3 regions of the Isoptericola sp. NPDC060185 genome follow, and region 3 is predicted to be linked to each of the others. Evidence: riboswitches for the same ligand, from Rfam matches in the RefSeq annotation. Region 3 holds a riboswitch; each other region holds the start of a gene.

Region 1 (7,324 bases), on a different contig from region 3:
GAAGAAGCGGTCGACGGCGGTGCGGGCGTTGAGCGTCATCGACAGGGTCATCCCGAGGTCGACCACGGGGCCGTTGATCACGGCGGTCGTGAGGAAGAACGCCACGAGGCTGCCGACGGTGATCTGCCCCTGGGCGGCGAGCACGGTGCCGAGCACCAGGCAGACGGCCAGCGTGACCTCGGGGATGAGCTGCAGCGACGTGGTGACCGTGGCCTGGTTGCCCGCCTTGCGGATCTCCGTGCGCCGGAGCTCCTCCGCCTGGTCGGTGAACGAGTCGAGCGCGTCGCGACCGCGGCCGAACGCCTTGAGGACGCGGATGCCGTGCACCGACTCCTCGACGGTGGTGGCGAGGTCGCCCGACTGGTCCTGCGACAGGCGCGCGATGACGCGGTAGCGCCGCGAGAAGCGGAACGCGATGACCGTGACCGGGATCGCGCCCGCGAGGTAGACGAGGCCGAGCCAGCCGGCGGTGGCCAGCAGGATGCCCACGCCGACCACGATCGTCACGATGCTGACGACGAGCTGCAGGAGGCCGAAGACCAGCCAGCGCCGCAGCAGGCCGAGGTCGCCCATGATCCGGCTCAGCAGCTGGCCGCCGGGCCACCGGTCGTGGAACGCGACGGGCAGGTCCTGCAGGTGGCGGAACAGCGCCATCCGCAGCTCGGCCTCGACCCGCGTGCCGGGGTACATGACGAGGTTGCGGCGCAGCAGGACGAACCCGGCCTCCGCGACCCCCAGGACGAGGACGAGGAGGACGGGCACGACCAGGGCGCCGAGGTCGTGGGCGGCGGCACCCTCCGCGAGGGGGCCCTCGACGAGGGTCTGGAGCACGCGCGGGATCGCCAGCGCGGCGAGGCTCGCGCCGAGAGCCGAGAAGAGGCCGCCGACCATGCGCGGCAACGCGGGCCTGACGTAGGGGTACAGCCGGCGGATCGACGCGAGGGTCGAGAGCTCGGAGCCCGCGGGGGCGACGGGGTCCGCCGGGGCGACGGGGTCCGCCGGGGCGACGGGGTCCGCCGGGGCGCGATGGCCGGGTGCGCCGGGCGGCCCCGACGGCCCGCCCGGCGGCGTGCCGGGCGCGACGGACGAGCGCGGGGCGGAGGAGGCGGAGCTCCTCCTCGGACTGTGGGAGGGATCGGCGCCTGCGGCGCCTCGGCTGCTGCTGCGCGGAGCGCGCGTTGTGTCGGGCATCACCACCATTCTGACACCCGCCACCGACACGCTTGCCCCGGTCACCGCCTTTTGGCAAGCGTTTGCCCGACCTGGGGCGAAGGCGCGGTGAAGGCATGGCGCCGGCCTGACCCGGGTGCTCCGGCAGGGCCGGGCTCAGGCCACCGCGCCCGGGCTCACCCCGCCACGGCCCCCTCGAGCGCGACCGCGCGGGGCCGGGCGGCCTGGTCGAAGAACGCGAGCTCGTGCTCGCACGCCCCCTGGAAGGCCGCGCCCATCCGCACCCGGGTGGCCGGCCCCGCGGCGCCGGCGACGCGGCGCAGGACGGCGACGGCCTGGCGGGTCGCCGCGGCGAACTCGTCGTCGGCGTACGTGCCGAGCCAGGCGGCGTACGGGTGTCCGGGGTGGTTGCGGGCCGCGAGCCGCTCGCCCACGTCCTGGTAGATCCAGTAGCACGGCAGGACCGCGGCCACGAGGGTCGCGTAGTCGTCCCCGGCGGCGCGCAGGTGGTCGAGGTACGCGGCCGTCGTCGGGCTGGTCGGCACGTCGGTCGGCTCCCCGCCGAGCCACGTCGTGTGCAGGTCGAGCTCGGTGACCAGGGCGCCGTGCGCGCCGCCGGCCCAGAAGGCCTGCTCGGCGCGCGTGGGCGCGAGCTGGCTGGCCCGGGCCAGCGCGCGCGAGTACTCGCGCAGGTAGATCGCGTCCTGCTCGAGGTAGTCGCGGAACCGGTCCGTACCGAGCGTCCCGTCGCCAAGGGCCCGCACGAACGACAGCTCGTCGATCGCGGCCCGCACCCCGGCGGCGGCGGCCCACCACCCGTCGACGGCGTCGCGGCCGGCCCCGGCGGCGGCCTCGTCCCGCCCGGCCGGGGGCTCCGGATCGACGGCGCCCGCCGGGGTGCTCCCCGCGAGATGGTCGACCGGCCCGTGCCCCCCGCCGACGCGCAGCGCCTCCCCCGCCCGGATCGCCGCCGCCAGCCACGCCTTCGTGCCGCGCAGCGCCTCGGCCCAGTCCCCCGTGCGGGCGTACCGGGCGGCCAGCCCGCTCGACAGGGAGCAGCCGGTGCCGTGCGTCGCCGTGGTGCGGACCCGCTCGCCGGCGAGCTCCAGCAGCGTGCCGTCCGGGCCGACGAGGGCGTCGGGCGCGCCGGGGTCGCCCTCCTCGGCATCGTCGCCCGTCAGGTGCCCGCCCTTGGCCACGACCAGCACGTCGTGCCGGGCGGCGAGCCGGCGCGCCTGGTCGAGCGCGGCGGGCCAGTCGGGCGCGGGGGGCTCGCCGGCCAGGACCGCGAGCTCGGGCAGGTTGGGCGTGACGACGTCGACCCGCGCGAGCAGGTCCCGCACGGCGCGCTCCGCCGTCGGGTCCAGCAGGCGGTCGCCGCTGGTGGCCAACATGACCGGGTCGAGCACGACGGCCGGGCGGGCCCCGTTCGCGCCGTCCGGAACCGGCCCGCCGTCCGGCAGGCCGTCGAGCCACGCGCCGACGGCCCGCGCGACGGGCGCCGACGCGAGCATCCCGATCTTGACGGCGTCGATGGCGATGTCGTCCGCGAGCGCGTCGAGCTGGGCCGTGAGGAACTCCGCGGGCGGCACGTGCACCCCCCGCACGCCGCGCGTGTTCTGGGCCGTGAGGGCAGTGAGCGCGGCCATGCCGTACCCGCCGGCCGCGGCGATCGCCTTGAGGTCCGCTTGGATCCCGGCGCCGCCCGACGGGTCGGAGCCGGCGATCGCCAGGACCCGGGGCCTGCTGGGCGCGGGGGTTGGTGCGGTGGTCGCGGGAGCGGTGGTGCCCCGGAGGGCGGAGCTGTCGTGATGCGCGCGCACGCTCATGTCGACATCCCTTCGTCAGTGCTAGCTGAATCAGGTTCGACGGGTGTGATCTCAGCGTCTCGTCGCCGGCCGGGGCCGACGGCGGGAGGCACCCCGTGTCGTTCGGCGCCACCGTAGCCCACCGGCCGCAGCGGTCGGCGGCGGGTCCTCCCAGGCGTGTCGCCCGGCGGGATAGGGTGCCGGGGTGCCCGTGGTCGTCCGTCGTGTGCGCGAGCTCCTCGTCGCCGGCACGACGCTCAGCATCGCGGCCGCCGCCCACCTCCTGGGCGGCGGCGCGCTGCCCGGTGCACCCCTCGCGTGGCTGGTCGTGCTGGCGCTCTCGGCGCCCGTCGCCGTCTGGACCGCCCGCCGTCGCCTGACGCTGCGCCGCCTGCTGCCCGCCATGGTCGCGCTGCAGCTCGTGCAGCACTCCGCCCTGTCGGTGCTCGGCGCCGCCCGCGCCGACGACGACCCCTGGGGCACCGGGAGCACGGTGGGCGCGGGCGGAGCCGTCCCGGCCCTCGCGGGCCACGCCGGGCACGACCTCGGGCCCGGCTCGCTGGTCCCCGCGACCGGGACCGCCGTGCACCTGGAGCACGCCGCCGACGGCGGCACCACGACGTGGATGCTCGCCGCGCACGCCGTCGCCGTCCTCCTGACCGCGCTGCTGCTCGCCGCGGGCGACCGGGCCGCCGCGAACGTCGCCTCGCACCTGGCGCACGTGGCGCTGCTGGTGCGGGGGCCGGCCTCGCTGCCCGTGGCCCGCCGCGGGCCCGTCGTCGCGGGACCGGTCTGGCGTCCGCTGCCGTGGCACGCGCGCCGCCGTCCGGCGCCGCGCGGGCCCCCGGTGCGGCGCGGCGCCCTCGCGCGCGCCGCCTGAGCCCTGCCCTGGTCCGAGGTCGGACGGGGCGGGCCCTCGCCGTCCCACGAACCCTCGAACCACCGGAGCAGACAGCCATGCCTACGACCACCCCTGCCCGCACGCGCCGCACCCGTCGGCTCGCCGGAGCGGCCGCCCTCGCCGTCCCCGCCCTCCTGCTGGGCGCCGGAGCCGCGTCCGCGCACGTGACGGTGACACCGGACTCCGCCGAGTCCGGCGCGTACGCCACCCTCACCTTCAAGGTCCCCAACGAGTCGCCCGAGGCGTCGACCACGGCCGTGAAGGTGACGCTGCCGAGCGACACCCCGTTCACCAGCGTGTCCGTGGAGCCCGTCCCCGGGTGGAGCGCGAAGGTGACGCGGGCCGAGCTGCCCGAGCCGGTCGACGTCCAGGGCACCACCCTCACGGAGGCGCCCGCGAGCGTCGAGTGGACCGCCGACGACCCCGACGCCGGCATCGCGCCCGGCGAGTTCCTTCGCTTCTCCGTCTCGGCGGGCGCCGTGCCCGACGGCGTCGACGCGATCACGCTGCCGACGACGCAGACCTACTCCGACGGCGAGGTCGTCGAGTGGGACCAGGAGGCCACCGGCGACGCCGAGCCCGAGCACCCGGCCCCCGTGCTGCAGGTCGTGCCGGCGACCGGTGACGACGCGCACGGCAGTGCGGCAGGGGCCTCGGCCGAGACCGGGTCCGACGCCTCGGCGCAGGCCGATGACGGGTCCGGCGACACCCTGCCCCTCGCGCTCGCTGCGGCGGGCCTGGGGCTGGGTCTCGTGGGCGCCGTGACCGGCGTCGCCGCCCTGGCCCGCACCCGCGCCCGGACGGAGCAGCGATGACCCGCGGCCGTCCCCGCACGACCCGCCGCGCGCTCCTCGCCGGCGCGGGCGCGCTCGGCCTCGCCCTCGCGGGCGCCGTCGGGCTCGCCGGGCCCGCGAGCGCGCACAACGTCGTCGTCGGCACCACGCCGACGTCGGGCTCGACCGTGACCGAGGCGCCCGAGTCCGTCGAGATCACGTTCGACGAGGCGGTGCTCAACCTGGCCGCCGACGGGTCGAGCACCGTCATCTCGGTGACCGACGCCGACGGCACCGAGCACGCGAGCGGGTGCCCCACCACGCAGGACCGCACCGCGTCCGTGCCGGTGACGCTCGGCCCGGCGGGCGAGTACACCGTCGACTGGCGCATCGTGTCCGCCGACGGCCACCCGACCAGCGGGCAGTTCGCGTTCACCTACGACCCGCCCGCCGGTGCGGCGGCGGCCACCCCGGCCGCCGAGGCGACGCCCTGCGGCTCCCCGGCGGCCGGCTCCGACGCCCAGGCCGCCAGCACCGGCACCGCGGACGACGACGGCTCCTCCGAGCTGGTCGTCGTGCTCGGCATCGCCGGGGGCGTCGTCGTGCTGGCCGGTGCGGCCGTCCTCGTGGCGCTCCGGGTCGCCCGGCGCCGCGACTGACGCACCGAAGACCTGTCAGGGCCAGCGCGACGTATGTCGAGCGCTGGCCCTGACAGGTCCGGGGCCGCACCCGCTCCGCGCCGGGGCGTCCCCGCACCCGCCGTGCTCCGCCTACGATGCCGACCATGGATGCGGGGCAGATCGTCGGGATCGTGACGGGCCTGGTCGTGGTGGTCGTGCTGGTCACGGCGGTGGCGGTCTGGGCAGCACGGCGCAGGAGCGCCGCCCGGGCACGCGCGGCGGAGCTCGAGGCCGAGCTGCAGCGGCTCGGCATCGAGGCCGGCTCCGCGCTGGTGCGCACCGACGAGCGGGCCCGCCTGGCGGAGGACGAGCTGTCCTTCGCGGTGGCCGAGCTCGGCGAGCGCGACACCCGCGAGCTCGCGCCGACCCTGCGGCGGGCGCGCGAGCGGCTGGCGGAGGCGTTCCACCTCAACCAGCGGCTGCACGACGAGGTCCCGGACACCGACACCGAGCGGCGCGAGTGGTCGGCGCGGATCGTGGACCTGTGCCGGTCCGCCGGCGGCTCCCTGGACGACCTCGACCGCGGCCTCGCGGGGCTGCGGCAGACCGTCCGCGGCACGCCGGACGTCGTGGCCCGGGTGGACGGCGAGCTGGCCCGGGTGCGCGACGCCGTCCCCGCGGCGCGGGCCGACCTCGAGCGGTTGCGCGGCCAGTACGCGGAGCGCGCTCTCCTGCCGGTCGCGGACAACCCCGACCAGGCGGAGCGGCTCCTCGAGTTCGCCGGCCGCAGCACCGCGGCGGCGCGCAAGCGGCTCGCGACGCAGCAGGTGGCGGAGGCGGGCGCCGCGGCCCGCGCGGCGGAGGAGGCGGTGCGCCGCGCGGAGGGCCTGCTGCGCGCCGTCGACGACTACGAGGCCGAGGCGTTGCGCGCCGAGGCCGCGCTGGGCGCGATCGTCGCCGAGTCGCGCGCCGAGCTCGCCCAGGCCCGCGCGCTGCCGGCCGCGGTGCGCGCGGGCCGGATCGACGGCGCCGTCGACGCCCTCGAGGGCGCGCTCGCGTCGCTGCCCGCCCCGGGCGAGCCCGGCGACCCGCTCGACGCGCTGACGCGAGTGCGCGAGGCCAACACCGCGCTCGACGACGCCGTGGCGGAGCGCGCGGAACGCGACGATCGCGCCCGCAAGGCCGCGGCGCGCCTCGGCCCGGCGCTCGACGACGCCGAGCGGCAGCTCACCGCCGCGCGCTCCGTCGTGGACGACTACCGCGCCCCCGTCGGCCCCGACGCCCGCACCCGCCTCGCGGAGGCCGAGCGCGAGGTGGCGCAGGCGCGCACGACCGACGACCCGGAGCGCGCGTTCGCCGCGGCCCGACGCGGGGCGGCCCTCGCGGCGGAGGCCGCGACCCTGGCGCACCGCGACATCGCCCGCGCCGGCAGCGGCCAGCGGTGGGACGGCGGCTACAACGGCGGGCACGACCGCGGGTACGGCGGCTGGGAGGGCGGGCGCCGAGGGGGCGGACGCAGCGGCTCGGACGTCTTCGGCGCCGTCCTGGGCGGGATGGTGCTGGGCGGGATCCTCGACGACATCGGGGACATCGGCGACATGTTCGACTGACCGCGGGGTCACGAGGGATCACGAGGGATCACGAGGGATCACGACGGGTCAGGCGGGACGGGGGGACGGATGACCACCACGGTGCGGCGGCGCGTGCGCGTGCACGGCCGCGTCCAGGGCGTCGGGTTCCGCTGGGCGACGCGGCAGGCCGCGGCCCGCGCGGGCGTCGTCGGGCACGTGCGCAACCTGCCCGACGGGACCGTCGAGGCCGAGATCGAAGGCGCTCCCGACGACGTGGCGGCGATGCTCGACTTCCTGCGCGCGGGCCCGACCGCGGCCGTCGTCACCGGCGTCGACGTCGAGGACGTGCCGCCGCGGGGTGACGACGCGTTCGACGTCAGCGGCTGACGACCCCCGACCATCCCGCCGGGAGGCGCGCGGCGACCAGCTCGATGACCCCCGCGCGGGACCTCTCGTGCTGCTCGACCTCGAGCCCCTGCTC
Region 2 (7,324 bases), on a different contig from region 3:
GCGGACGTGGTGCGCCTGGTCGGCCGGCTCACGCCCACCGAGCTCAAGCGGCTGTACATCCGCGCCGACGTGTTCGTCGCCCCGGCCGTGCAGGACGCGTTCGGCATCGCCGCCCTGGAGGCGCAGGCCGCGGGCCTGGCCGTCGTGAGCCGGTCGCAGTCGGGCGTCGCGGAGCGCCTCGTCGACGGCCGCGACGCGCTCCTCGTGGACGACGACGCGGCCCTCGCCGACGCGCTCGTGCGCCTGGCCGACGAACCCGCCCTGCTCGACGCGATCATCGCGCACAACCGCACGGCCGAGCTCGCGACGTCGTGGCCGCGCGTGCTCGCCGACGTCGACGCCGCGTACCGTAAGGCCGCCGCGCTCGCGCGCTGACCCGGCTCCGCCGTCGGCCCAGGTCACCGCACGATCGGTGCCCCGGCGTATCACCCGCGGGCGCGGACGCCTCCATCACTCGCAGACCGGCGACAGAGGGGATCGCCGGCTGACGTGAGGAGCGACGATGACCATCACGACCCGCACCCGCACCCGCCGCGCCCGGCTCGCCGCCGTGGCCGGCGGCATCGCGGCGATCGCAGCCCTGGGCCTCACCGGCCCGGCCGCCACGGCGGCGCCCGACGACGGCGCCGCGCCCGTCCAGGTCCAGAAGGTGACCGGCGACAGGCCCGTCACCGTGCAGGACGTCGCCGCCACCGCGGCATCGGGCACGCTCTACTGCGCCGTCCTCGACGGCACGTTCGGCTGCAAGCCCTACGCCTACGGCAAGGGGCTCGTCGTGGCGCGGCTCTGGGACGGGGCGGGATACACCGGCCGCCAGGTCGTGATCTTCAACCCGAAGTACAAGGTGGGCTGTACGGCCAAGACCACGGACAACGAGGGCGGCTCCGTCCTCGGCGCGATGTCGAACAGGGTGACGTCGGTCAAGACCTACAACCACTGCGACATCAAGCTGTTCGACGGGGCGTCGAAGAACGGCGCCCACACCGGCTGGGTCGACCGCAGCAGCAAGCTCGGCTCGCTCAACAACCGGGCGAGCTCGTTCGCGATCTCCTGACCCGCTCCCGCGCCGCGACGCCCGGGACGACCGCGACCCCGCTCCCCTTCCGGGGGGCGGGGCCGCGGGTCGTCACTCCCACTCGATGGTGCCCGGCGGCTTGCTCGTCACGTCGAGCACCACGCGGTTGACCTCGCTCACCTCGTTGGTGATGCGGGTCGAGATGACGGACAGCACGTCGTAGGGCAGGCGCGTCCAGTCGGCCGTCATGGCGTCCTCCGACGACACCGGGCGCAGCACGATCGGGTGGCCGTAGGTGCGGCCGTCGCCCTGCACGCCGACGGAGCGGACGTCCGCCAGCAGCACCACGGGGCACTGCCAGATCTCGTCGTCCAGGCCGGCCCTGGTGAGCTCCTCGCGGGCGATGGCGTCCGCCTTGCGCAGGGTCTCCAGGCGCTCGGCCGTGACCTCGCCGACGATGCGGATGCCCAGGCCGGGGCCCGGGAACGGCTGGCGGGAGACGATCTCCTCCGGCACGCCGAGCTCGCGGCCCACCGCGCGGACCTCGTCCTTGAACAGCGTGCGCAGCGGCTCGACCAGCTCGAACTGCAGGTCGTCCGGCAGGCCGCCCACGTTGTGGTGGCTCTTGATGTTGGCCGCGCCCTCGCCACCGCCCGACTCCACGACGTCCGGGTACAGCGTGCCCTGCACGAGGAACTTGACCTCCTCGCCGTGGGCGCCTGCCTCGGCGACGATGTCGCGCTGCGCGTCCTCGAAGACGCGGATGAACTCGCGGCCGATGATCTTGCGCTTCGTCTCGGGGTCGCTCACGCCCGCGAGGGCGGACAGGAACCGCTCCTTCTCGTCGCGGATGATGAGCTTCACGCCCGTGGACGCGACGAAGTCGCGCTCGATCTGCTCGACCTCGCCCTCGCGCAGCAGGCCGTGGTCCACGTGCACGCAGGTGAGCTGGTCGCCGACGGCGCGCTGGACCAGCGCGGCCGCGACGGCGGAGTCCACGCCGCCCGACAGGGCGCAGATGACGCGCGCGTCGCCGACCTGCGCGCGGATCGCGGCGACCTGGTCGGCGATGACGTTGCCGGGCGTCCAGTCGGGCTTCAGGCCGGCGCCCTCGTAGAGGAACTTCTCCAGCACGGCCTGGCCGTGCGCGGAGTGCTTGACCTCGGGGTGCCACTGCACGCCGTACAGGCGGCGACCGGTGTCCTCGATCGCCGCGACGGGCGAGCCGGAGGAGGTCGCGAGGACGGTGAAGCCCTCGGGCGCCGCGTGCACGGAGTCGCCGTGGCTCATCCACGTGGTCTGGTGGTCGGGCGTGCCGGCCAGCAGCACGCCGGCCTCGCAGACCTCGACCTCGGTGCCGCCGTACTCGCGCTGCCCCGTCTGGGCGACGGTGCCGCCGAGAGCCTGCGCCATCGCCTGGAAGCCGTAGCAGATGCCGAGCACCGGCACGCCGGCCTCGAACAGCGCCGGGTCCACGAACGGCGCGCCGGCGGCGTACACCGACGAGGGTCCGCCCGAGAGGATGATCGCCGCCGGGTTCTTGGCGAGCATCTGCTCCGTGGTGAACGTGTGCGGCACGATCTCGGAGTACACGCTGGCCTCGCGCACGCGGCGCGCGATGAGCTGGGCGTACTGGGCGCCGAAGTCGACGACCAGGACCGGGCGGGGGGAGTCGGTGGCGGGAGACGTCACCGAGCCATCGTAGCCGTCGGACGCACCCCCTCCCGGCCCCTCGCGCCGGTCACGCGGTGGGGTAGGTCACCTCGACCCGGCGGTTCAGCGCGCGGCCGGCGGGGTTGTCGTCACCGCTCACCTCGTTGTCCGCGACCGGGTCCGCCTCGCCGTGGCCCTGCACCTTCAGCGTGAGGTCCGGACGCTCCGCCGCGAGCACGTCGGCGACGGCGTGCGCGCGCTTCGTCGACAGGCGCCGGTTGAACGCGTCCGAGCCCACGGAGTCCGTGTAGCCGTCCACGTGCACCGCCGCGTCCTGCGGGACGTCGTCGGCCAGCGCCGCGACGGCGGCCTCCGCCTCCGGCGTCAGCGTCGCCTTGCCGAAGTCGAACAGCAGGTCGGAGGTCAGCGTGACGACCGTGTCGTCCGCCTTCTCCTGCGTCTTCTCCAGCACGGTCGTGGAGTCGTCGGGCCGGAGGTCGAACGTCGAGTCCGGCGCTCGCAGGTCGAGCGTCGAGTCCGCGCGCATCGCGTCGGTGACCTCGGCAGCCTCGATCGCCGCGTCCTGCTCCGCGAGCGCCTCGTGCGCCGTCGTCATCAGCTCCGGGTCCGCCGACGGCGTGCCGGACGACGACGCCGACGACGATGGGCTCGCCTCCTCGGCGTCGGCCGATGGCGCGAAAGCCGTCACGAGCAGCGCCGCGAGCGCCGCGGCGGCGAGCGTCCGCGGACGGCGGGGTGTCACTGCGCGGCCCCGTCGCCGTAGGTGACCGTCGCGTCCGTGAACAGCGGCAGCCCCTCCGCGGGCAGCACGTCCACGGTCGCGGGCTCGCCGTCGGGAGCAGGCAGCACGGCGGACGCCTCGATCGTGCCGTGGTTGGGGAACTTGAACGTGATGTTCTCGAGCGGCGAGACCAGCATCGACTCCCTGCACCTGAGCTGGGCCAGCGACACCTGCGACGCGTCGTCGCTGTCCAGCTGCCAGGCCCCCTCGGTGCAGTAGGGCTTGTAGGCCTTGAGCGCCGCGCGGTCCGTCACGGTCGTCGCGGGCACGACGCCCATGTCGTAGTAGCTGGCGCCGGCGTCGGCGGGCGACTCGTCGTCGTCCCAGCGCAGCGCCCATCGCACGGTCATGTTCTCGGCGCCGACCTCCACGGAGCGGAGCGTCACCGTGAGCTCTCCGCCGTGGGCGTCACCGCCCCCGTGCGGCGTGGCGATCTTCTGCTCCGCCATCACCTGGTCGGCGACGGTGGCGGTGCCCGGGTCGGCGGCGGCCTGCTCCGCGGGGGCGGCCTCGCCCTTCGTACCGGCCCCGTCGTCGCCGGAGCTGCCGGTGCAGCCGGCGAGCAGGAGCGTGCCGGCGAGGGCGAGGGTCGCGGTGGTGCGGGCGCGTGCGGTCCGTGCGGACATGCGTCCTCCAGGGTCGGGGCGCACGGCCGGTCCCGGCCGTGGTGGGGGGCAGGTGCCCACTGTGGCACGCGTCGGCGGGGCCCGCCCGAGGCATCCATGGGGAGAACTCCCCAGGTCACAGACCTCGGGCGCCCGTGTCAGCCCAGCCGCTCGCGCAGCTCGCGGGCGGCCCGCTCGGGGTCGGGCGCCTGGGTGATCGCGCGCACGACGACGACGCGCGACGCGCCGGCGTCGAGCACGGCGTCCAGCCGCTCGGCGTCGACCCCGCCGATGGCGAACCACGGCGTCGCCGGGCGGGTCGCCGCGACCTCGCGCAGCAGGTCGAGGCCGACGGCCGCACGACCGGGCTTGGTGGGCGTGGCCCACAGCGGGCCCACGCAGAAGTAGTCGACGTCCGGGTCGGCCTCGGCCTCCGCGGCCTGGTCGGCGGAGTGCGTGGAACGGCCCAGGACCGGCTCCGCGCCGAGCAGCTCGCGCACGGCCGGCACGGGCAGGTCCCGCTGCCCCATGTGCACGACGGGAGCGCCGGTGAGCTGCGCGACGTCGGCCCGGTCGTTCACCGCCCAGAGCGCGCCGTGCTCCGCGGCGACGCGGGCCACGACCGCCTGGATCTCCAGCTCGCGCGCCACGTCGAGGGACTTGTCGCGCAGCTGCACGACGTCGACCCCGCCCGCGAGCGCCGCGTGCAGGAAGTCCTCCAGGTCGCCGCGGTCCTCGCGGGCGTCGGTGCACAGGTACAGGCGGGCGTCGGCGAGGCGGGCACGGGTCGTGGTCACGCCAGTCAGGGTAACCACGGCCCGGGTTACAGTGGCCGCGCACGGGAGCCCCGCTCGGGGCTGAGAGGGCGCAGGAGCCGACCGTCGAACCTGATCTGGGTCATGCCAGCGAAGGGAGCGCACATGCTTACGTCCACACCCACGTCCGCACCTGAGTCCGCCCGCGACGTCGTCGACCTCGTCGTGGTCGGAGGTGGCATCGTCGGCCTCGCCGTCGCGTGGCGCGCCGCCACGGCCGGGCTGTCCGTCACGGTCCTCGACCCGTCCCCCGGCGACGGCGCCACCCGCGCGGCCGCGGGGATGCTCGCGGCGGTCAGCGAGGCCGACTTCGGCGAGCGGGACCTCGCCCGCCTCAACCTCGCGTCCGCCGCCCGCTGGCCGTCGTACGCCGCCGACCTCGCCGCCGCGACCGGCCGCGACGTCCCCCTGCTGCGCGCCGGCTCGCTCGCCGTCGCGTACGACGCCGACGACGCCGCCCTGCTGCGCCGCGTGCTGGCGCTGCACCGGGAGTGGGGGCTCGCGTCCGCGGAGGTCCCGGTGGCCGACGCGCGGCGCCGGGAGCCGTACCTCGGGCCGCGGCTGGCCGGGGCCGCCGTCGTCGAGGGCGACCTCGCCGTCGACCCGCGCGGGGTGCACGCGGCGCTCGTCGACGTGCTGGGCGGCGCGGTCGTGCGGCGTGCGGCGGTGCGGCTGGAGCGCGACGGCGCGGGCCGGGTGGTCGCGGCGCACGACGACGCCGGCGCGCGCCACGCCGCGGGCGCCGTCGTGCTCGCGACCGGCGTCGTACCGCCGGTGGGGCTGCTCGACGGGGTGCCGGAGGCCAGGGTGCCGGTGCGGCCCGTCAAGGGGATCACCCTGCGGCTGGACGCCGGCCCCGAGCTCGCGCTGGAGCACGTGGTGCGCGGCACCGTGCAGGGGCGGCCGGTGTATCTCGTGCCGCGGGCGCCGGGCACCCGGTCGGGACCCGGCGGCGGGCCGGGGCACCGGGAGATCGTCGTGGGGGCCACCAGCGACGAGCGCCCGGACGACCGTCGGGCCGAGGCCGGGGGCGTGTTCGCCCTCCTGCGCGACGCGCGCGCCCTCGTGCCCGGCATCGACGAGGCGGCGCTCGTCGACGTCACGCCGCGCGCCCGCCCCGCCACCCCCGACAACCTGCCGCTCGTCGGGAGCACCGCCGCGCCCGGGCTGCTGGCCGCCGTCGGGCACGGGCGCAACGGCGTGCTGCTCGCGCCGCTCACGGCCGACGCGGTCGTGGCAGAGCTGACCGGCGGGGCGCCGCCCGACGACTCGCTCGCCGCGGCCGATCCGCGGCGCTTCGCGCCTGCCGCCCGCCCCGACCCTGAAGGAGCACACCCATGAGCCCGAGCACGAGCACCGCCACCGCCGTCGTGAACGGCGAGCCCTACCCCCTCGACGGGCCGCACGGCGACGGCGTCGAGGCGCTCGTCGCAGCCCTCGTCCCGGCGTTCGTCGCCGACGGTACGGCGCAGGGCATCGCCGTCGCCGTCAACGACGCCGTCGTCCCCCGCGGCCTGTGGGCGGGCACCCGCATCGCGCCCGGCGACCGGGTCGAGATCGTCACCGCCGTCCAGGGCGGCTGACCACGAAGCACGGAGGAACCATGACCAGCACCACGACCCTCACCGACCCGTCGGCCGACCCGCTCGCCGACCCGTTCGAGATCGCCGGCACCACGATCGGCTCGCGCCTCGTCATGGGCACGGGCGGCGCGTCGAACCTCATGACGCTCGAGGACGCGCTGGTCGCGTCGGGCACCGGCCTCACCACCGTGGCGATGCGCCGCGTCGCCGTGCGGCCCGGCGGGGCGGGCGCCGAGGACGGCGGCATCTGGGGACTCCTGGAGCGGCTCGGCATCCGCGCCCTGCCCAACACGGCCGGCTGCTTCTCCGCCCGGGAGGCCGTGCTCACCGCGCAGCTCGCCCGTGAGGCGTGCGGCACCGACTGGGTCAAGCTCGAGGTGATCGCCGACGACGTCACCCTGCTGCCCGACCCGATCGGCCTCGTCGAGGCGGCCGACGCGCTGGTGCGCGACGGGTTCGTCGTGCTGCCGTACACCAACGACGACCCGATCCTGGCGCGGCGGCTGGAGGACGTCGGGTGCGCCGCCGTCATGCCGCTCGGCGCGCCCATCGGCACCGGCCTGGGCGTGCTCAACCCGCGCAACATCGAGGCGATCGCGGCCGCCGCGCGGGTGCCGGTCATCCTCGACGCCGGGGTCGGCACGGCGTCCGACGCCGCGCTGGCGATGGAGCTCGGCTGCGCCGGTGTCCTCCTCGCCACGGCCGTCACGCGGGCCGCCGACCCGGTCCGCATGGCGCACGCCATGCGCCTCGCCGTGCAGGCCGGCCGGCTGGCCGCCGGCGCGGGGCGCATCCCGCGCCGCGAGGGCGCCCTGGCCAGCTCCTCCCCCGACGGGCGCCTCGACCTCGCC
Region 3 (7,324 bases):
GCCCGGCCATCGACCTGCCCGAGGACGCGCGCGGCGGCGACGGCGCAGCCGCGGCGGCCGAGTACGGCGACGCCGCGGGTGACGGGGCCATCCGTCTCGCGGGCGACGAGCGGTGACGGCCGGGACCGTCGTCCTGCTGCGCCACGCCCGCACGGCGTACAACGCGTCCCTGCGGCTGCAGGGGCAGATCGACATCCCGCTCGACGACGTCGGCCGCTGGCAGGCGGGGGAGGGCGGCTCCGCCCTCGCGTCGTCCCACCGCGCGACGCGCATCGTCTCCTCCGACCTGGGTCGCGCCCTCGAGACCGCGACCGCGTACGCGGACGCGCTCGGCGGCGCCCCCGTGCAGACCGACGTGCGGTTGCGCGAGCGTGGCTTCGGCGAGTGGGAGGGCATGACGGGCGAGGAGCTCTCCGCGCGCTGGCCCGAGGAGTACGCCGCCTGGCGCCGCGGCGCCGAGCCGGCGGGAGCGGGAGCGGAGTCCAAGGCGGAGGTCGCCGCGCGGATGGCCGAGGCCGTCGCCGAGCACGCGGAGCAGCTGGACGACGACGCGACCCTGGTCCTCGTCTCCCACGGCGCCGCGATCTCGTTGGGGGTGACGGCGCTGCTCGGCCTCGACCCGACCTCGTGGCGCGGGCTGGCCGGGATGCACAACGTGCACTGGTCGCACCTGCATCGGGCGGGGGCCGGCGCTGTCCCGGCGTGGCGGCTCGTGGCGCACAACGTGGGGGCCGGGTACCCGCTGGACCACTGGCAGGCCGGTCCGGACTGGAATTTGGAACCTGGCCCGAAGTCTGCCTAAGATATCGACGTTCCGAGGGGCGCAAGCCCGGAGGAACACACCGAATCAGACGAAACATGGGTCGCTCGCGGCCATGGATCGCCGGTTCTCGGGGCTGTGGCGCAGCTGGTAGCGCACCTGCATGGCATGCAGGGGGTCAGGGGTTCGAGTCCCCTCAGCTCCACCCCGACGAAAAGGCCCGGAACCACATGGTTCCGGGCCTTCTCGCGTACCCGGGTCCCACGGGGCGGGACGGCCTTGCGTCGACGACGCCGTCGCCTAGGGTCGGTCCTGCGGCCGCATCGAGGGCCGCCGCAGGTGACGTCACACCTGACGCACAACTGAAGACACCCATGACAGGGGAGCGCCGTCGAAGGGGCGCTGAGAGTGCGGGCACGAGCCGCAGACCCTTGGAACCTGCTCCGGTTAGCACCGGCGAAGGGAGTTACCTGGAATGTCCGCGCCCATCATGCGTCCGACCGTCCTCGGGACGGCTCGCGCGAGCCTGCGGTACCGCACCGTCGACCTGGTCACGATGGCGATGCTCGGCGTCGCCGTCGGCGTCGTCTTCTGGGGCTGGACGCAGCTCTACCACCTGCTCTCCGCGGGGCTCGTCGTCGCGTTCCCGCCGGCCACCGGCCTGCTCGGCGGCGGCTGGCTGCTCGGCGGCGTGCTCGGCGGGCTGATCGTCCGCAAGCCTGGCGCCGCGCTGCTCACCGAGGTCGTGGCCGCGAGCGTCGAGGCCCTGCTCGGCGCCGGCTGGGGCTTCTCGGCGATCGTCTCGGGCGTCGTGCAGGGGCTCGGCGTCGAGCTCGTCCTGGCGCTGTTCCTGTACCGCCGGTTCGGCACCGCGGTGGCGGCGCTGTCGGGTGCCGCCGCGGGCGCGTGCGGCGCCGTCTACGAGTGGTTCGCCTACTACCCCGACTGGCAGTGGGGGTTCCGCCTCGCCTACCTCGGCTTCTTCGCGCTGTCCGGCGCGCTCCTCGCGGGGCTCGGCGGCGCGGCGCTGGTGCGCGCCCTCGCCCGCACCGGGGTGCTGGACGCGTTCGCGCCCGGCCGGGACCTGGCCGACGGCGCCGCCGGGGCGGCCCGTGTCGCCCGTGGCTGACGGCGGCGCGCGCGCCCGGCTGGCGGGGCTCACCTGGCGCCCGACGGGGCGGGCGACGCCGGTGCTCGACGGGCTCGATCTCGCCGTCGGCGCCGGGGAACGCATCGGGCTCGTCGGTCCCAGCGGGGCCGGCAAGTCGACCGTGCTGCACGCCCTGGCGGGCGTGCTCGGCGACCCGCTGCCGGGCGACCTGTCCGGCACGGCCCACGTGGACGGCGTCGTCGGCCTCGTGCTCCAGGACCCCGGGGCCGCCGTCGTCGCCGAGCGGATCGGCCGCGACGTCGCGTTCGGGCCCGAGAACGCCGGCCTGCCGCGGGAGGAGATCTGGCGCCGCGCCCGTGGGGCGCTGGACCACGTGGGGCTGCGGTACCCGCTCGACCGGCCGACCTCCGCGCTGTCCGGCGGGGAGCTGCAGCGGCTCGCGCTCGCAGGCGCGCTGGCGTGCGGCCCGGACCTGCTGCTCCTCGACGAGCCGACCGCCATGCTCGACCCGGACGCCGCGGCCGAGGTGCGGTCCGCGGTGCTCGACGCGCTCGCCGGGACGGAGACTTCGCTGGTGGTCGTCGACCACCACGTGGGGCCGTGGCTGGAGCACCTCGACCGGGTGGTGGTGCTCGGCCCGGGCGGCGTCGTCACGCACGACGTCGCGCCGGGCGCCCTGCGCGCACCTGGGGTCGAGCCCGGGGGCGAGCCCGGGGTCGATCAGGGCGCCCCGCTCCGGGCCGCGCTCACCGCCGCCGGCATCTGGCTCCCGGACGCCCCGGCGCCCGACCCGCTGCCCGTGCCCGCGGCGCTGGTCGCGCCGGACGACGCCGGTCCGGAGGTGACCGTCGACGCACTCGGCGTCGACCTCACGACCCGGGGCCTGCGGGGCCGCACCACCACGCGCGCGCTGGACGGCGTCGACGCCCGCCTGCCCGCGGGCCGGTTCACCGCGGTCACCGGCCCGTCCGGGGCGGGGAAGTCCACGCTCGTGGCAGCCCTCGCCGGGCACCTGCGGCCCGCGCGGGGGCGCGTGGCCGGGTCGCCCGGGCGCGGCACCCGGTCGCGCGAGCTCGCCCGCCGCTGCGGGTGGGTGCCGCAGCATCCCGAGCACGGGCTGCTCGCGCTGCGCGTTCGCGACGAGGTGGCGCTCACCGGCAGGCGGCTCGATGTGCCCGTGGACGTCGACGCCGTGCTCGCGCTGCTGCGCCTGGACCATCTCGCCGACGCGCACCCGTTCCGCCTCTCCGGCGGCGAGCAGCGGCGGCTGGCGCTCGCGGCGGCTCTCGCGCACCGGCCACCCCTGGCGCTGCTCGACGAGCCCACCGTGGGCCAGGACCGGCACACGTGGGCCGCCGTGGCCGGGTGGGTCGTCGCGGCCGCCGGGCACGGCGCCACCGTGGCGGCGAGCACCCACGACCGCCACCTCGTCGGGCTCGCCGACCATCGCGTCGCGCTGCCGCCGGGCGGGCCGGACGAGGACGGGCACGGCATGGGCCGCCCGCACCGGGTGGCCGCGGCATGACGGGCGGTGGCGGCACGACCGGCGCGCTCGGCGTGCTGGGGCGGGCGAACCCGCTCGTGCTCGTGACGCTCGGGCTGCTGGGCCTGGTCGCGTCGTTCGGGGTGCGGGACCTCGCGTCGGCGGCCGCCGCGCTGGGCGCCGTCGTCGCCTGCGGGGCGGTCGGCCTGCCGCGGCGCTCCGGGCCGGCGGCGCGCTACCTCGCGGTGGTCGTGGCGGTCGCGTCGGTCACGTGGTCGACGTGGCTGCTGGGCGGCCGCGACCTCGAGGTCGCGGCCGTCGCGGGGATGCGGATCGCGGTCCTCGCGCTGCCGGGCGTCGCGCTCGCGCCCCTGATCGACCCGAGCGGGCTGGCCGACCAGCTGGGCCAGCGCCTGCGGCTGCCCGCGCGGTTCGTCGTCGGGGTCGCGGCCGCGCTCCAGCGGTTCGAGCGCCTCGGCACCGTGTGGGAGCAGGCGTCGCGGGCCCGCCGGTCCCGCGGCGTCGGGCCGGGGCACGGGCCCCTCGACCGCGGGCGGCACGCCGCCTCCGTGACGTTCGCCGTCCTCGCGGCCACACTGCGCGACGCGACGACCATGGCGGTGGCGATGGACGCCCGTGGCTTCGCGGGCGCGGGCTCGCGGACCTGGGCGGAGCCGGCGCCGTGGGCCCGGCACGACACCGCGGTGCTGGCCGTCGGCGTCCTGGTCGCGGCGCTGCCGTTCGCCGTCCTCGCGGCGGGGTAGACGCCCCACCCCTGACAGGTGAGGGATCGCCCGCGGCGCGCACACTGGGCTCAGGAGGTGCGCGCATGGCCGGACCGGAGGCACGCCCGCAGCACGACTTCGACGCCCTGTACGCGGGGGACGTCCCGCCGCCGTGGGAGATCGGCCGCCCGCAGCCCGCGCTGCTCTCCCTGGTGCGGCGGTCGGTGCTCGCGGACCCGGTGCTCGACGCCGGGTGCGGCACCGGCGTGCTGGCGCTCGCCGTCGCGCGGTCCGGGCACCGGGTCGTGGGGGTCGACGGCGCGGCCCACGCGATCTCGCGCGCCCGGGAGCGGGCCGCGGAGGCGATCCTCGAGCCGCCGGGCGAGGTGCGCTTCGAGGTGGCCGACGCCCGCCACCTCGACCGCCTCGACGTGCGCCCGCGCACGGTCCTGGACTCCGGGCTGCTGCACTCCCTCGACGCCGACGGCCGCGCCGCCTACGTGGCCGGGCTGGCCGTGATCTGCCCGCCCGACGCGCTCGTCGCCGTGCTCGCGATGTCGGTGCGGGCCGGGCTCGGCTGGGGCACCACCGCGGGCGACCTGCGCGCCGCGTTCCCGGCGGCGGACTGGACGTCCACCGAGGTCACGGACGCGGAGATCGTCGCGCGGCCGACCGACGACGAGCAGCACCTGCCGGCGCTGCTCCTCACGACGCGGCGCGCGTGAGCCCCTGCGCCCCGACCGCGGCGAGCAGCGCGCGGGCCCTGGCCGGCCCCACCGTGCGGCCGGGCCGCGCGGCGATCGCCTCCAGCCCGGGGAACGTCGCCGCGTCGGCCGGGACCAGGCCCCGGCGGGCCGCCTCCGCGAGGTAGGGCAGCGCCGCACCGGCGACGTCGAGCACGCGGGGGAGCCAGCGGGGCAGCGGGCCGTCGGTGGCGCCCGCCGCGGCGACCGCCTCGGTGAGCACCGGCCACAGGGCGGGCAGCGTGGCGGGGCGGCGCTCCACCACGCGGACCATGCGCGCGGGGCTCGCCGCGGGCTGCGTCACCAGGGCGCGCGCGGCGAGGCGGACGCCCGCCCAGCCGATGCCGCCGCTCTCGATCAGCTCGCGCACGACGTGCTCCCCGGCGATCCCCGCGTCGCCCTCGTGGCACAGCATGGACAGGGCGACGGCGTGCAGGGCCGCGCTGCGCGGCGGGACTCCGCCGGCCGGCGGCCGCAGCGGCCCGCCCGTGCCCTCGGTGCGGTTGCGGTGCTCGTGCGCGCGCAGCACGCCGGCCTCCGCGTCCCAGGCCAGCCATGCCTCGGTGCCGCGCGTGGGGTAGCCGGACGTGTCGGGCTCCTCGCCCTCGGCGCGCGCGACGGCGGCGCACTGGCCCTCGCGCTCCAGGTCGTACGCCCACACCTTGACGACCCGGTAGACGCGGCCGGGGTGGGCGGGGAGCCGCAGGTCGAGGGCGAGCAGCCTCGTGGGGGCGTCCGGGTCCTGCCAGGTCGCGGTGACGCCGACCCCGTCGTCGACGGCGGGCAGCGTCGCGACGCCCGCGGGCCACACGGCGTCGAAGTCGTCGGGGACGCCCACGGGTGCCGGTGCCGCCGGGGCGGGGGCCACCGGCTCCCCCGCGACCGGCGGGAGCGCCGCCACGGTCTCCCGCGCGGCGACCACGGCCCGCGAGGAGCCCGGCCGTGCGGCCAGCCGCCGCAACCCTGGCACGGCGAGGACCGCGGGGTCGGCGACCCCGGTCGCGACGGCGGCGGCCGCGTCCGGCGCGAGGGCGAGCATCGCCTCGGCCAGCTCCGCGGTGCCGGCCAGCAGGCGGGTCCGGGCCTGGGAGGCGGCGAGGAGGTCGTCGAGCACCGGCCAGACCACCGACGCGAGCCCGTCGTCCGCGAGGCGGACCGCCGCGGCGGCGAACGCCGCGAGGGCGCGCGGCGTGGTCTGCAGGTCGAGCAGGGCCGCGTCGGCGACGCCGGGCCGGAGCAGGCCGCGGTCCCACGCCTCGAGCGCCGCGGCGGAGCCGTCCTCGGCCGCCCGCTCGTGGAAGCCCCGCTGGGCGCCGAGCACGGCGACCGCGCCCGCGGGCCCGAACGGCGTCGCGCGGCGCGCGGCCTGCCGCAGGGTGACGCCGAGGGCCGGGTCCTCGCTGTGCACGAGGCCCTCCGCGGCGGCGTCTCCCCACCCCGGGAACACCGCGTACGCGTCGTGGCCCGCGTAGCCGCGGGTGTCGATGCGGCGGGGGAAACCGTGCAGCGAGCGCGGCAGGACGACCGGGGCGGCGCGCCAGCAGTCCCAGCGCTCGTCGCGGACGAGCGCCGGCTCGGCGACCGGGTCGGCCACGTACGCGACGACGACCGGGCCCGCCAGGAGCCGCAGGTCCCGGCCGCGCTGCCCCGCGACGGGCACCTCGAGCGCCCCCAGCCGGTCGAGCACCTCGGGCGTCGCGCGGGCGAGGTCCAGCCGGGTGAGCGCCAGGAACAGGTCGGCCTCGACGGCGGGCGAGCCGGACGACGCGTACTCCTCGAGCCGGTCGGCCAGGTCGGCGGGGTCGACGCTCAGGTCCACGCGGGTGGGTGCCGACAGCAGGTTCGGCACCTCGCCCAGCCGCTCGACGACGCCGTGGTCGCGGGCGTGCAGCACACCGTAGACCGCGCCGCTCGCGTCGAACCCGTGCTCCGGCTGCTCGCCGCGGACCCAGGCGTGCACCGGTCCCAGCCCCGGCTGCCACGACGGCCCCACGCCGCGCAGCGCGGTGCGCGCCTCCTCGGGGTCGCGGCGCGCGACCTGGACGGCGAGGTGGAGGAAGGTCTCGAGGGCGAGGTCGGCGGCGCCCTCCGGCTGCAGGGTGAGCGCGGCGGCCGCGGCGGTGAGCTCCGCGCCGGTCGCCTCCGGCGGCGCGAACCGCGGCGGCGTCCAGACCGGCGGGGTGGGCCGCCAACGCCCGGCGGTCGCGGCAGCCGTCGCGGCAGGTCCGGCGGGCCGCGCGGGCTTCGCCGGGGCGACGCCCCACGCCTCCAGGACGGCGCGCGCGGCCCGCGCCACCGCGGGGTCCCGGCCGGCGGCGAGCTCCGCGACCCGGTCCCCGACGAGCTCGACGACCTCGGGCCCCGCGCCGCTGTCGGACGACGCCCGCCGGGACGCGGCCGCGAGCACGGCGCGCTGCGCCTTCTTGGTGGCGACCGCCAGCGACACCAGCAGGACGTCGGCGAGCGTCGCGGGGTCGGCGCCCTCGACGAGGGCGGGAGCGA

The links. Region 3 has a riboswitch for thiamine pyrophosphate ahead of ACFWDO_RS05360 (ECF transporter S component). Riboswitches for the same ligand answer to the same signal wherever they lie in the genome.
Region 1: another riboswitch for thiamine pyrophosphate. It lies ahead of ACFWDO_RS07995 (bifunctional hydroxymethylpyrimidine kinase/phosphomethylpyrimidine kinase); the one in region 3 lies ahead of ACFWDO_RS05360 (ECF transporter S component).
Region 2: another riboswitch for thiamine pyrophosphate. It lies ahead of thiO (glycine oxidase ThiO); the one in region 3 lies ahead of ACFWDO_RS05360 (ECF transporter S component).

Annotation. Positions count from the first base shown of each region.
Region 1 is NZ_JBHWYY010000015.1:37,834-45,157, reverse strand. Features, by position in the region: gene ACFWDO_RS08000 (ABC transporter ATP-binding protein) at 1-891, opposite strand, end outside; gene ACFWDO_RS07995 (bifunctional hydroxymethylpyrimidine kinase/phosphomethylpyrimidine kinase) at 1,347-2,999, opposite strand; TPP riboswitch at 2,990-3,105, opposite strand; gene ACFWDO_RS07990 (hypothetical protein) at 3,184-3,858, shown strand; gene ACFWDO_RS07985 (YcnI family protein) at 3,936-4,694, shown strand; gene ACFWDO_RS07980 (copper resistance protein CopC) at 4,691-5,311, shown strand; gene ACFWDO_RS07975 (hypothetical protein) at 5,437-6,882, shown strand; gene ACFWDO_RS07970 (acylphosphatase) at 6,952-7,230, shown strand; gene ACFWDO_RS07965 (class I SAM-dependent methyltransferase) at 7,220-7,324, opposite strand, start outside.
Region 2 is NZ_JBHWYY010000003.1:40,509-47,832, forward strand. Features, by position in the region: gene ACFWDO_RS01755 (glycosyltransferase family 4 protein) at 1-375, shown strand, start outside; gene ACFWDO_RS01760 (hypothetical protein) at 503-1,054, shown strand; gene guaA (glutamine-hydrolyzing GMP synthase) at 1,127-2,707, opposite strand; gene ACFWDO_RS01770 (OmpA family protein) at 2,757-3,431, opposite strand; gene ACFWDO_RS01775 (hypothetical protein) at 3,428-4,096, opposite strand; gene thiE (thiamine phosphate synthase) at 4,234-4,881, opposite strand; TPP riboswitch at 4,904-5,006, shown strand; gene thiO (glycine oxidase ThiO) at 4,996-6,231, shown strand; gene thiS (sulfur carrier protein ThiS) at 6,228-6,473, shown strand; gene ACFWDO_RS01795 (thiazole synthase) at 6,494-7,324, shown strand, end outside.
Region 3 is NZ_JBHWYY010000008.1:101,666-108,989, reverse strand. Features, by position in the region: gene rsfS (ribosome silencing factor) at 1-116, shown strand, start outside; gene ACFWDO_RS05370 (histidine phosphatase family protein) at 113-802, shown strand; tRNA gene ACFWDO_RS05365 (tRNA-Ala) at 893-965, shown strand; TPP riboswitch at 1,130-1,242, shown strand; gene ACFWDO_RS05360 (ECF transporter S component) at 1,236-1,889, shown strand; gene ACFWDO_RS05355 (ABC transporter ATP-binding protein) at 1,882-3,396, shown strand; gene ACFWDO_RS05350 (energy-coupling factor transporter transmembrane component T family protein) at 3,393-4,118, shown strand; gene ACFWDO_RS05345 (class I SAM-dependent methyltransferase) at 4,184-4,804, shown strand; gene ACFWDO_RS05340 (hypothetical protein) at 4,785-7,324, opposite strand, start outside.